One region of the Marinobacter sp. R17 genome, then DNA from elsewhere that is predicted to be linked to it. Evidence: predicted binding sites of a transcription regulator. Region 1 holds the regulator's gene; each other region holds the start of a gene.
What was found. The regulator FliA, encoded in region 1, starts transcription of late flagellar genes. The targets are predictions, from matches to a motif close to CTAAAGTTTNNNNNNNNNNNGCCGNTAA.
Positions count from the first base shown of each region.

Region 2: EB809_RS15065 (methyl-accepting chemotaxis protein) is a predicted target of FliA. The motif match lies at 1,840-1,867, and genes of this name have one in related genera.
Region 3: EB809_RS14500 (methyl-accepting chemotaxis protein) is a predicted target of FliA. The motif match lies at 2,559-2,586, and genes of this name have one in related genera.

Region 1 covers NZ_RHGZ01000002.1:117,488-122,253, forward strand. Annotated here, with positions in the region: gene flhF (flagellar biosynthesis protein FlhF) at 1-661, shown strand, start outside; gene EB809_RS02520 (MinD/ParA family protein) at 771-1,583, shown strand; gene EB809_RS02525 (RNA polymerase sigma factor FliA) at 1,651-2,394, shown strand; gene cheY (chemotaxis response regulator CheY) at 2,688-3,074, shown strand; gene EB809_RS02535 (protein phosphatase CheZ) at 3,092-3,877, shown strand; gene EB809_RS02540 (chemotaxis protein CheA) at 3,891-4,766, shown strand, end outside.
Region 2 covers NZ_RHGZ01000022.1:13,965-18,730, forward strand. Annotated here, with positions in the region: gene EB809_RS15065 (methyl-accepting chemotaxis protein) at 1-1,625, opposite strand, end outside; gene nfsA (oxygen-insensitive NADPH nitroreductase) at 1,954-2,691, shown strand; gene EB809_RS15075 (DUF2182 domain-containing protein) at 2,730-3,521, opposite strand; gene EB809_RS15080 (DUF1326 domain-containing protein) at 3,534-4,169, opposite strand; gene EB809_RS15085 (host attachment protein) at 4,321-4,749, opposite strand.
Region 3 covers NZ_RHGZ01000020.1:68,462-73,227, forward strand. Annotated here, with positions in the region: gene EB809_RS14485 (DUF1631 domain-containing protein) at 1-863, shown strand, start outside; gene ampD (1,6-anhydro-N-acetylmuramyl-L-alanine amidase AmpD) at 1,009-1,572, shown strand; gene ampE (regulatory signaling modulator protein AmpE) at 1,572-2,465, shown strand; gene EB809_RS14500 (methyl-accepting chemotaxis protein) at 2,719-4,746, shown strand.

The DNA.
Region 1 (4,766 bases):
CCTGCGCACCCAGCAGCAGGAACTGGTCGAGCAGGGTGGTCTGGTCGCGTTGGTGGGCCCCACTGGCTCTGGCAAGACCACCACCATCGGCAAGATGGCGGCGCGTTATGTCCTGGAGCACGGCGCCGATTCCCTGGCGCTGGTCACCACCGACCGTTATCGGATCGCGGCACATGAGCATCTGTTTGTATTCGGTCGCATCCTGAACGTGCCGGTGCGGGTGGTGGATGAGAGCCATTCCCTGGACCAGATCCTCGATGACCTGTCCGATAAACGCCTGGTTCTGATCGACACGGCGGGCCTGACCCATTCCGATCGCGGCCACCAGGAACAGCTTGAGGAGCTGGCTGCAAGCCGGCATCCGGTCAAGCCTTACCTGGTGCTGGCAGCCACCAGCCAGCCTCGCATTATGAAATCCACGTGGCATTGCTATAAGATGGCGAATCCGGCCGGGTGTATCATGACCAAACTGGATGAAGCCCTGACACTCGGCGAGGTGCTAGGCTTTGCCATGGAAACGGGTCTTCGGGTGGCGTATTACACCGATGGGCAGCGCATCCCCGAGGACATTCATCCGGCACAGGCGGCTCCACTGGTCAGACTGGGTGTGGAGCGTCTGAAACAGGTTCGGGAAACCGCTGTGGTTGCAGCCGGCGCCTGAGGCCCGGGAGTCCGCCGGAACAGCCGCAGGGCGTTCATGGGCTCCACTATCGAGCCGGTTATCAACCGGCCATCCTTATCAAGAGTTGTCGTGAGAGACTGTATCCGGCATGAGTAGAGTTAACCCGGTCCAGGTGATCGCCGTCTCAGGTGGCAAGGGCGGCGTTGGCAAGAGCAACGTTTCGGTCAACCTGGCTATTGCACTGGCACAGATGGGGCGTCGGGTGGTGGTTCTGGATGCCGATCTGGGGCTGGCCAACATCGACGTCCTGCTGGGTATCACTGCGAACCACAATCTCAATGATGTGCTGAACGGCGAGTGCGACCTGCGCGATGTCCTGGTCGACGGCCCGGGCGGCATCAAGATCGTTCCCGCCTCGTCCGGCACCCAGCGGATGACCCAGCTGACGCCCATGGAGCACGCTGGCCTGATCAACGCCTTCAGCGAACTGGGCGATCAGATCGACGTGTTGATCGTTGACACCGCTGCCGGCATTTCCGAATCGGTGGTCAGCTTCCTGCGGGCGTCTCAGGAATTGCTGCTGGTGGTCTGCGACGAGCCCACTTCCATTACCGATGCCTACGCGCTGATCAAGCTCATGAACCGGGACTACGGGGTGAACCGGTTTCGCATCCTTGCCAACCAGGTTCGCAACGAGCAGGAAGGCAAGCATCTGTTTGGGAAACTGACCCGGGTTACCGAGCGATTTCTGGATGTTGCGCTACAATATGTGGGCATCGTCCCTTACGACGAAGCCGTCAAAAAAGCGGTACAACGGCAGCGTGCGGTGCTTGACGCTTACCCACGCGCCAAGGCCTCGCTGGCGATCAAGGCGCTGGCCCAGCAGGTGGACAACTGGCCGCTCCCGTCTTCTCCACGGGGGCATCTCGAATTTTTCGTTGAGCGCCTGGTGGACGCCTGATGGAGTACCCTGACCGACAGGTGGCGTGGTATGACGGTCGATTGAAACACACGGGTAATCCGGATTGATGACGTTGGCAAAAGGCCTGGGAATCTACCAACAGACGAGCTCGCGCAAATCGGCCCATCAACTGGTCGAGGATCATGCGCCGCTGGTGAAAAAGATCGCGTTGCATGTGTTGGCGCGATTGCCCGCCTCTGTCCAGCTTGAAGACCTGATGCAAGCCGGCATGATCGGCCTTCTCGAGGCCGCTCAGAAGTACGACGCCGGCAAAGGCGCTTCCTTTGAAACCTATGCGGGTATCCGCATTCGCGGTGCCATTGTGGATGAGATTCGCAAGGGCGACTGGGTGCCGCGTTCCGTCCACCGCAATTCCCGTCGCATCGCCCAGGCGATCAAGGCCGTCGAAGACCGGACCGGGCGCGAGGCTCAGGATCACGAAGTCGCCGACGAGCTGGACATGACCCTGCCGGAGTACCATGCCTGCCTGGCCGATTCCAACAGCGGCCGTCTTTTTAGTCTGGATGAGCTAAATGAATCGGGAGAGCTGCCGATAGACAATGAAGAGGCCGTGCCCGATCGTCCGTTCGAAGAGCTGTCGGCAGCCGGATTCCAGCGCAGTCTGGCCGAGGCGATCGCGGCGCTGCCGGAGCGGGAAAAGCTGGTGTTGAGTCTGTATTACCAGGAAGAGCTGAACCTGAAAGAAATCGGCGCCGTCATCGGTGTCAGTGAAAGTCGGGTCAGCCAGATTCACAGTCAGGCGGCATTGCGCCTGAAATCACGTCTGACGGATTGGCAGGAAGCCCGTTAGCCACGCCGTTCAAAGCCGGTTCGCAAAACACCGGTGGAGCAGGGCAGAATGGGCGGACGCGCCACATCAGGCGCGACAAGCAAAAAGTTGACATCGAATTCCGGGAGCTTGTGGTCAGCGTTGATGCCCAGGCTACGATCCCGGAACTGTAGTTTTTGGTAACGGACGCTTTACAGCGGGCGTTGACGCGACAGAATAGGCGGTGCTTTCAGTGGCGCCGGTATCGTATGGATTGCCGGACACTGAACTGGACGCTGGATTGGTATTCCGGGCTGTAATGATTGGAGGTCCCTTTGGACAAAAACATGAAAATTCTGATCGTGGATGACTTCTCCACGATGCGACGGATCATCAAGAATCTGCTTCGCGACCTCGGTTTCACCAATACTGACGAGGCGGATGACGGCAACACCGCGCTGCCCATGCTCAAGAGTGGCAAATACGATTTTCTGGTCACCGACTGGAACATGCCGGGCATGTCCGGATTTGAACTGCTGCAGGCCGTTCGCGCGGACGAGAACCTCAAGAACCTGCCGATCCTGATGGTGACGGCGGAAGCCAAGCGTGACCAGATCGTGGCGGCGGCTCAGGCCGGCGTTAACGGTTACGTCGTGAAGCCGTTTACGGCGGCTGTCCTGAAGGAAAAGATCGAGAAGATTTTCGAACGCATCCAGTCCTGAGTATCAGAGCGCCAATCATGGGCACAAAAAAAGACAAGGCCGGCTCCCTCGATCCCGATGTCGTTGAGAAGCTGCAGCACCAGGCGGAAGAACTGAAGCAACAGGTGGACGCCGGCGATTACGCCGCGGCGATGCGCCTGATTAATGAACTGAATGATGTCCGGGACCAGAGCCTTTACCGTGAGGTTGGCCGGTTGACCCGCAGCCTCCACGAGGCCATTCGCAACTTCAATATCGATCCGCAGAACCCGGAGCAGCAGGAAGCCCTGTCCAAGATCACGGACGCTTCCGACCGGTTGGCGTACGTGGTGGACATGACCAGTCAGGCCGCCAACCGCACCATGGACATCGTGGAAGAGGCGATGCCCAAGGCCAACAGCCTGCGGGAGCAGGCCGTCGCGCTGCGAGCCGACTGGCACAAGCTGCGCCGCCGGCAAATCGGCGCCGGCGAATTCCGCGAGCTGTACAACCGGATCGACAACTTCTTCGAACAAACGGCCAGCGATGCGGAAGCCCTTTACGGCAACCTGTCCGAGATCCTGCTGGCGCAGGACTTCCAGGACCTGACCGGTCAGGTCATCCAGAAGGTCACGGCGCTGGTCAAGGAAGTGGAAGAACACCTGCTCAGCCTGGTGGTCATGGCCAGCCATGTCGATGAAATCACCGGCACTGTCCATGATATCGGCGAAACAACGACAACAATCGAAAAAGGCGAAGGCCCTCAAATGAACGCCAAAGAGCGTGAGGATGTCGTATCCGGCCAGGATGATGTCGATGACCTCCTGTCCAGCCTTGGTTTTTGAGTGAGGACACTGCATGGCGCTTGATGCTGACGAAGAAATTCTCCAGGACTTCCTGGTAGAGGCTGGTGAAATACTCGAAAAGCTGTCCGAACAGCTGGTGGATCTGGAGCAGAATCCGGATAACGGGGATCTGCTGAACGCGATCTTCCGTGGGTTCCACACCGTCAAGGGTGGTGCCGGCTTCCTGCAGCTTGAAGCGCTGGTCAATTGTTGTCATTCGGCGGAAAACGTCTTTGACACCCTGCGTAACCACAAGCGCCGGGTCGACTCCGATCTCATGGACGTGGTCCTCGAAGCCCTGGACAACGTCAATGCCATGTTTGACCAGGTACGCAACCGGGAGGAACCGACACCGGCCGATCCGGCATTGATCGAGGCGCTGGATGCCCTGGCGTTGCCCGAAGGTGAGGCCCCCGCCGCACCCGAGCCGGAGGCAGCTCCCAAGCCTGAACCGGCGGCTGAAGCCGGCGGCCATGCGGACCAGGGTGATATCACCGACGAAGAATTCGAGCAGTTGCTGGATGCCCTTGAGGATGAGAAATCTTCATCCGGCGACAGCAGCGGCGGCGATCAGATCACCGACGACGAGTTCGAGAACCTGCTGGATGAGCTGCACGGCAGGGGCCAGCACAGCGGCAAGCCGGCAGAGGATGACAAACCCGCCGCTACCGGACATGCCGGCGACAGCGGCGGCGATGAAATCACCGACGATGAGTTCGAGAGTCTGCTCGATGACCTCCACGGCAAGGGGCAATTCAAGGGCTCCGTCGAATCGGAGTCGAAGGGTGGGGGTTCATCGGATGCGGCCGCCAAGACGGCCGGTGGCGATGAGCTGATTACTGACGACGAATTCGAGAACCTGCTGGACGAACTGCACGGCTCCGGCAAA
Region 2 (4,766 bases), on a different contig from region 1:
TCCTCGCTTTCCCGGGCCAGCTTGAGGCCGTGCTGGGTGAGCGAGTCCATGTTGGCGGTCTGCTTGTTGAGCTCGTCGATGATGCGGGTGATGTTGTCGGTCGCTTCCACCGTCTTGCTGGCCAGGGTGCGGACTTCGTCGGCCACCACCGAGAAGCCGCGACCGGCTTCACCGGCCCGGGCCGCTTCGATGGCGGCGTTCAGGGCCAGCAGGTTGGTCTGTTCCGCCAGCCCATTGATCACGTCGATGATACCGGTGACCTTGGTGCAGGACTGGTTCAGGCTCTGCACGCCACTATGGGTGTCCTGGATCAGGTTGGATAGACGCTGCATGGCGTTGACGCTCTCGTCCACAACACGCGCGCCGGACTGGGCAGATTCGTTGGCTTTCTGGGTGGACACGCCCACCTGGGAGGTGCGCTCGGCTACGTCGGTCAGTGTCACGGAAATCTGCTGGCTTGCGGTGGCGGCCTGGACGGTCTGGGATTCCACCGCCTCGCTGTTTCTCGCCAGGCGCTCCATGCTCTTGTCCAGCTCGCCGCGGACTTCGATCAGGTTGTTGGTGCTCTCGATGGAGTCCCGCATCAACCGGTTGATGTTGTCGATCATCTGGTTGGTGGCGGTGGCCAGCCGGTTGAATTCGTCCTTGTCGTTACGGCCGACATCGAGTTTGCGGGTCAGATCGCCGTCCGACACCCGCTGCAGCATTTCCATCACGCCCTGCAGCCGATTGACCAGGGTGCGGGAAATGATGAACAGGATCAGCACCAGAATCGGCGCGAAGATCACCAGGGCACCGAGGCTGACTGTTTTGGCCGACGACTCAGCAGAAGAGGCCTGTTCAATCGCCGCGGCAATCGGGCCGGTCTGGAGCGCTTCGTTCTGGGTATGGATCGCCTTCTGCAGCTTGTTGCCTGCGGCGATGGCGGCGGTGTCCATGGCGGCAATCGCCTTCATCCTGGCCGCTGCCTTGTCGAAGGCCTTACGGTATGCTGCGACCGTCTTGCCCACGACGCTTTCCTGCCAGTCATACTGCTTGACCATCAACTCCAGCCCCTTGACCGCATGCTCGGCAGGCTTGGCAAAGGACACATCGCGGTCCGCGAAATAGCCCTTCTGTGTCCGCGAGACTTCGGCAATGCTCTCATCGAACAAGCTGAGCTGCAGATCCTTGAGGCCGGCGTAGGCTTCGGAAAGCCCCTTGCGCAGGCCGGTCTCGTCGTTGAGGCCAAGATCCGAGACGTTGTCGATCCAGTCACGACGCTGCGCCACGTAGGTGTCCGCCGCACCGACGATCTGCTCGGCGGCGCTGACGATGTCATCGTCTCCCAGTTCTCCGGCGCTGTCCCGGAGTGCCTTTGCATCGGCTTCGAACGCTTCCAGCTGCTGCCTGGCGGCGGTCTGCTCGCCTTCCTTGAAGGAGGCCAGGTTCTTTTCGATCGAGTTCCAGTCAGTGAGCAGCTCACTGGCCTGGTTCTGGTAGCTGACCAGTTCGTAGGTCATTCGGTAGGACGACGACACCGAGGTAATCCCCCAGTAGATGGCCGCGCCAACCGCCAGAAAACCAAGGGGGGTAACAACAATCAGGGCCAGGAATTTCTGGCGCCACGACAGACTGAGATTCACCGGTATTCTCCGTTTTTGTTTTGGGTCGACGCTGAAAAAATCCGCGGGCCAGCAGCCACCCGGCCGTTTTCCAGGGACTTAATCGGTGGCTCAGTACAGAGCACCGCCGGATTCAGGTCAACAGAGTTGTGATCGATTTAACAATTCAATTCAAAAGATTTGCATTTGATTTTTGTAACTCGCGCCACCATCCATGATAAAACCGTTTAGTTTCCTATCGGCCGGCCCAGGCATTACTTCAGTTCCGACTTTGCCCGGATCAACACGAACGCCAGTGAACCCCGTTACCCGGCCGGCTTTTGATGAACGCCAAACACCAAGAGGTCCCATGAATCCAACCATTGAACTCCTACAATCCCACCGTTCGATCCGCAAGTTCACCGGCGAGCGTATTCCGCGCGACCTGTTTGAAGCCTGCATCCGGGCCGGCCAGAGTGCCGCCACGTCCAACCATGTTCAGGCCTACACCATCATCCACGTCGTGAATCCGGAAAAACGCGCCAAGCTGGCCGAATTGGCGGGGGGCCAGGCCTATGTTCACGACAGTTCCGATTTCCTGGTGTTCTGCGCGGATATGAAGCGCCCCACTGAAGCGGCGGCGCGGGCCGGGGCCGATGTGATCCGGGGGATGACGGAGCAATTGCTGGTGGCGAGCATCGACACCGCACTGATGGCGCAAAACATTGCCATTGCGGCGGAATCGGCGGGACTCGGGCTGTGCTACATCGGAGGCATCCGCAACAATCCGGCCGAGGTGAGCGAGTTGCTGGATTTGCCGGAAAATGTGTATCCGGTATTCGGGATGTGCCTGGGCTATCCGGATCAGGACCCGGAGGTCAAACCGCGCCTGCCCCTGGCGTCGATCCTCAAGGAAGACACCTACCAGGACGCAGGCGACGAGGATCTGGTTGCCGGCTTCGACGAAACCATGCGGGGCTACTACCGCAACCGCACCGGCGGCACCAAGGACACCACCTGGTCGGAGCAGCTCAAGCCGCTGTTCACCGCGAAACTGCGCCCCCATATGCAGGACTTCCTTCGGGGCAAGGGCTTTGGTCTGAAGTAAGACTCACAATCAGACAGGCAACGGCCTTCGCCGTTGCCTCAGGCCAAGTTTCCCAGCAACAGCCAGCCGCCAACCAGGACTGCCAGTGCCCCCGCGCCCCTGGCCAGCCAGTCACCGCCGGGCAGCACTTTCTCCAGCAGGACCAACACGGCCAGGCCGGCGATCACCAGCAGGTCCATCACCCCGCCCACGAACAGCAGTGCCATCAGCGCCCAACAACAGCCGACGCAGTAGGCGCCGTGCGTGACGCCCATGTGCAGGGCGCCGGACGATCCCGACCGCCAGTGATGGATCACGAATGCGGCTGGCCCACGACAGTGCGCCAGGCAGGCTTTTTTCCACGGGGACCACTGATACAAACCGGCAATGACCAGAACCATCCCGCTGAAGAGTCCGCTCTGGCTGCGCATCATGGGTGACAGGATCGCCCACTGCTCCAGAGCCCACTGCAATGCCGTGGCGGCGATGCTGAAGATCAGCCAGATCAGGACGTACCCGGCCGCGAACAGCAGGGTTCCCAGCCCGATGTCCGGCAGTCGATTGTGCAGGGCCACCCGCCGGTACAGGAGAATCATGGGGGTCGCACTGGGCAGCATCATCGCCATCATCATGATGGACCACATCAGGCCCATGGCCACGGCGTATGCCGGCGTCCAGGGATGGAAGGTCATCATTCCGCCCATGGCCATACCGACTTCCATACCCGTCGCCATGTCGACCAGATACCACCAGGACAGCACGACCACCGCGGCCAGCGCAGCCAACGTCAACACGGACATCCAGTCCAGCCGATGCGACAATGTCGCCGGCTCCGTCCGGAGCGTACTCATGACCGCCTCCGCTTACCGGAACACACCAGCAGGACCGATATCCAGCCGGGAAAAGTGACTGTGGCTGGCATCCAGCTCCAGCGGAATCGCCGCCCGCGCCGAAGTGTGTCCGCTGGCCACTTCGGCCACCGCGTACTCAAAGCCGTTGGGCAGGTCGATGCGCGCCCGGTGTTCCTGGCCGGTGATCGGATTGATAATGGGCTGACCTTCCGCCTCGATCATATCCCCCACGCGCACGGTAGCCTTGCGGGCATCGACGTCACCGTCGATATCGATGCGACAAAACACGGGATCGTGCATGTGGGTCAGGGTGCTGGCAAAGACGTTGAAGAAGGTCGCGCCGGGTTCGGACGTCTCGCCCGAGAGAATGGCCATCAAACCGTCGCGCTGGGCCTGGCTGGCGCGTTCATCGATAAAGGCCTGGGCGTCGCCGTTGCCTTCGTGGATCGCGCCGGGCCATTTGAAGGTGACCGCGAAGTTCAGATCATCCAGCCGGGTGTCGCCAAAGTGACCGTCCTCGATGTGGAAGGCGCCGAAGGCCTGGCAGTCACCCTGGGTGGGCCGCCCGTTGAACTGACAGGGGCAGCCGAAATCGCAGTTGCAGTTTATGAACTCAAAACCGCGTATTCGCCAATCGGTCTTGTCCATAGCCGTTACTCCTTTTGGGTAACGCCCGCCTCTGCAACAAGATTAAACGCACGAAAGCACCGGGAGCCAGCTTTGTCGGCTCCCGGCTTAGACGAATACGCAGCAAGCCATTCAGTGATAGATCAGGTGATTATCCCCGATCCGGCCCGATTCAATGGAACACCTGCCGGCGGATGGTTTCCTCGTCCTTGTCCACCAGATTTTTGTCCACGCTTTCGCTGACCATGCGGCTCAGCGGCTTGCTCAACGACTGGCGCAGGAGGCCCAGAAAATCCGGAGCCGCGACCAGCGCCAGGTGGTCAAACCGCCCCTGCTGGCGACCTTCTTCCAGGGTTTCGACGATATTGCTGGCAAAGGCTTTCTGCTCCTGGGCCCGGTAATCGGGTTCTTCCATCGGGTGCTGAGCCTGCCCCATCCGATCATTGGTGCGGCCGGGTTTATCAGTGACCAGCTCCTGCTCCTTCAGGCGGCTGTCTTCGTGCTCAAGGCTGGTGATTTCCGCCAGCACGTTATTGCGCTGTGTCGTGGCGAGGATGCGGGCATGGGCACTGTCCGCGACGACAATCCAGGTCTTTTCCATAAAGCCTCCTCGGCAAA
Region 3 (4,766 bases), on a different contig from region 1:
CCCGCCAGGAGCGGGCGCGTGAGGCCGCGAGCGAGGTCCTTGAGCCACTGCGAAACGGTCGCAACCTGCCGCCAGTGGTGGAATCGATTCTGGATGAACCCTGGTCCAAGGTGCTGCAGTTCCTGTACCTGAGGGAAGGGGAGGCCAGCGACGCCTGGAAGCAATCGGTTGCGCTGGCCGGGGAACTGGTCTGGAGTGTCGATCCGCAGGAAGTGACCGACGAGACGCGCAGCGAGCTGTTGCGGCGGATCCCGTCGATTGTCGACAGTCTGCGGAAGGGACTGCATTCCATCTCCTGGGACCCGTTTGCCAGTGACGCCATGATGCGCGACCTGGAACTGGCTCACGTGGACACGCTGCAACAGTTGGCCGTGCAGGCGCCCGAAGCTCGCCAGGCTGCTCCGGAGCCCGTTGAGGCGGCGGAAACGCCGGACGATGCAGCGCTGGCCAGTGCGGTGGCCGAATTCAGCCAGCCGCAACCCGCCAAGCCGGTTGAGCCCGGTGCAGAGGTAGTAGAACCGCCCCGGGCGCCGGAATCGATTGAAACGGATAGCGCCCCGGTGTCTCAAGAAGACGGCGTCGATAGCCGTTGGCTGGAAATGGCGCAGAAACTGCGGGTGGGCTCCTGGGTAGAATTGCAGTCCGAGGGCCAGAAACTTCGCTGCAAGCTGGCCGCTGTCATCAAGGCGACCGGCAAATACATCTTCGTCAACCGCAACGGCGCCAAGGTGGCCGAGTACGCGCAGGCCGACGTGGCCAAGGCCCTGTCGACCGGCGAGGTGTCCATGCTCGATGATGGCCTGATCTTCGACCGGGCCCTGGAATCGATCATCGACAATCTGCGTCACAGCCGTCGCGACTGAATCGGGCCAGCGTGCGGGTGGCTTTTTGGCCTGGCACGTTGCTTTGTGCTTCAATCACCGTAGAATTGCTGACCACTTTCAGGTCCCGTAACGCGGTAGCGGTGGAAGCATTTTGAACTCTCAATCCCGAGACCCATCTTACGACATCGACGAGGCCGGCTGGCTTCGTCAGGCCCGTCATTGCCGGTCGCCCAATTTTGGACCCCGTCCGGAAGGCGCCGCTATCTCCCTGCTTGTGGTGCACAACATCAGCCTGCCTCCAGGGCAGTTCGGTGGCGATGCCATTGAACGATTTTTCTGCAACCGTCTCGATCCCGACGCCCATCCATACTTTCAGGAAATCCGGGATTTACAGGTCTCTGCCCATGCCTTGATCCGTCGCGATGGCGAATGCGTGCAGTTCGTCTCCTTCCTGGACCGGGCCTGGCATGCCGGTCGTTCCTCCTTCAACGGTGAGGAAGAGTGCAACGACTTCGGCATCGGGATCGAGCTGGAGGGGACCGACGACGTGCCTTACGAAGCAGCCCAGTATCGGGCTCTGGCGCGACTGACCCAGGCCATCATGCAACGCTGGCCCGCTGTGACACTCGATCGACTGACAGGCCACTGCGACATTGCACCGGGGCGCAAGACCGATCCGGGACCCGCCTTCGACTGGCCGCATTTTTTCGCGTTGGTTGAGGATGCGCGCGGGCAGGGGGAGGTCTGATGGGGTTCCTGATCCTGCTGCTCGCCTACGTCGTCCGCCGCCTGCTGGATGGATCGGTCGACGAGGGGCTGGATGCCCGCTTTCGTCAGCGACTGGCCCGGCTTTCCGGCGCTGAGGCCGGGCGCGAAGGTCGCCCGACCGCCGGGTTTGGCATTCTGTTGGGTGCCGTCGTTCTGGTCGGCGCGCTTGATGTCTGGTTGAGCCGCGGCAGTCTCTGGATCCTGACGTGGCCGCTGGACCTGGTGGTGCTGATCGCCATGCTGGGCGTTCCCGGCTGGCGCAACCCGCTACGGGCCTATGGCGAGGCCTGGCGTCGAGGCGATGCGTCGGCGGCCTGGTATCACGTCAATCATCTGCTGCCGGCCGAAGCGCGGGGGTTGGCCAGTGAACCCCGTGAACTGCATGTGCTGCTGTCCAAGCGCTTTATCCAGGTGATTTTCGAACACTATTTCCTGGTGATCTTCTGGTACGTGCTGCTGGGTCCGGCCGGCGCCATCGGTGCGCGGCTGTCGGTGGCGCTGCGCGATCACTGGCCACACCCCGCTGGCCGAGAACCCTTTTCCCGCCTGGTGTATCTGCTGGCCTGGGTGCCTGCGCGGCTGCTGAGCATCACGTTTGGCATTGCTGGCGATTTGGCCGGCTGGATGGGCGGCGCGCGTAAACGGTTGCTGCATCACACCCGCCTGAACGCCTCAGAACTGCTCTTCGAGAGTGCCAACGGGGCGCTGTCCAGTTATTCGCTGGATCCGCAACGGTTTGCTGAGAGTCATCCCGACGAGTGGCCGGATTACGGCGAACGAAGTCTGCGCGCCGTCCGGGATTTGCTGAACCGCAGCATGTTTGTCTGGATCTGCGGGCTTGCGCTGCTGGCAATCATGGGACTCTTTACGTGATTTTCCGGAGCAATTTCCGTATTCTTCCCGCCGCTTATTACACGTTGAAGCCAGGAATTTGATCTGGTTTAACATTGTCGGAACAAAAATAAATTCAAGATTTTTAGCATGTTGACGACAATATAAGTAGGGATGCTCTGATCTCGCCGTCGGGCGGAGACGATGGCGCTGCGGCGCTGCCCCTGTATTGGGCGACGCCATTCAACATAAAAACAATGAATTAACACGAGCACCACATGTTTGAGGGGGTTGAGTGAACCAGCTTCTGTATCCTGCTGTCGCGCTGATGAACCGGCTGCCGATGATTTACAAGTTCGGCTTGATCAGCGTGCTATTCCTGCTTCCGATCGGGGGCTTGTCCTACCTGCTGGTGAGCCAGCTCAACCGATCCATCGAAGGCATCAGCCACGAAGCCCAGGGCCTTGTTCAGGTCCGGCAGGTGAATCGGCTGATTCAGGCCGCCTACGATTACCGGGATTTCCGCGCCGTTGGCAAGATGAAGAACGACGATGCCTTCCTGTCCCGCAGTAATGAGGCGGCGGACGTTATCGACGCGCAGCTGTCCAGTCTGATCGAGACCCAGGCCTCCTTTGATTCGGCGGGCGGCTGGAAGGCCCAGGTCGAGGCTCTGGACAACGCCTGGAAGAAGTTGCGCAGCGAAGACATCTTCCAGAGCAACATCGATCCCCAGGTGACCTATTACCAGGAATTCGTGCAGAAGGCGCGGGCCCTGCTGGAATCGACACTCAAACTGTCCGGCCTGGCTAACGATCCGCAGGCCGAGAACCAGATGCTGTTGCAACTGGCGACCACATCGCTGCACGACGCCGCCAGTCGTGAGGGGATAGCCCGAGCCTTCGGTATGTTCAGTCTGGACCAGGGCACCGTAGGCTACGCGATGGCGGATGTCATGAACGGCGTCTTCGACAACCTGACGACACTGCACAGCCGTCTGAAGTCGGAATTCGAGGTGGCGCAGGGTTCCTCGCAAGCTTTGAGTCAGCAGTCGGATCTGGCGGATGCGGTTGTGCAGAACGTGATCAAGGTGCGTGACGCGCTGGACGCCAACGTCATTACCCCTTATCGACTGGAGATGTCCTGGCAGGATTTCGACAAGTTGATATCGCCGCTGATCGCGCCGAACTTTGAGCTGATGGACCAGATTTTCCAGGTGGTGGACGATAATCTGGCGGAGCGCCTGAACCGAGAAACCAACCAGCGAATGGTGATTTTCCTGGTGCTGGGGATTGTGCTGCTGATTGTGGTGTATCTCTACCTGGGGTTCTTCGTTTCCGTTAAGAAGGCGATTTCCCGCTTTGGTAAAGCCGCGCGGCAGGTGGCGGATGGCGATATGACGGTCCGCATCGAGCTGGCCAATCGCGACGAGCTTGGGGCGCTGACCGACGAGTTCAACAACATGACTTCGAAAATGGCCGATTTGATCCGCTCGGTCAGTCGAACCACCGGTGACGTCGATACCCAGGCAACACGGGTGAACGACAGTGCGTCGGCCAACAGCGAGGCGGTTGAGCGTCAGATGTCAGAGACCGAGCAGATTTCGGACGCCATGCACCAGATGGTGGATACGGTACAGGAAGTGGCGGAAAGCGCCCAGCGCGCCTCGGATTCCGCCGGGTCCGCTGAGAAAGATGCCGAGCAGGGCCGACAGGTTGTCACCGAAACCGTGGACACCATTCACCGGCTGGCTAACGAAATTCGTGGCGCGGTGGATACCATCAACCGGGTCAGCGAAGACAGCGACAGCATCAGTCAGGTGCTGGTGGAGATCAAGGCGATTGCCGAGCAGACCAACCTGCTGGCACTGAATGCCGCCATCGAGGCTGCGCGCGCCGGCGAGCAGGGCCGCGGGTTTGCGGTGGTTGCGGACGAGGTTCGCTCGCTGTCCCAGCGCACGCATAAGTCGACGGAAGACATCGAGGAAATGATTGGTCGTTTGCAAGGCGGCGTGAAAGCGGCGGTGAAAGCGATGACCAACAGCCATGAGGTCACAGACGCCACCGTCGAGAAATCCTCAGAAGTGACCGAGGCATTGGAGAAAATCCTGGCGGGCATTTCCACCATCGTGGACATGAGCCACCAGATTGCGCAGGCCTCGGAAGAGCAGTCTGCGGTGGCCAAGAACATCAACACCAACGTCGAGCAAATTACCGAGCTGGGGCATGCGACGGCGGGTAATGCCGACGAGACGCTGGCTGCCTCCCGTGAAATGTCGGATGTCACCGCCGAACTGCGGCGTCTGGTGGCGTCTTTCCGCGTGTAACGAAAAAGGCCGCTCACCAT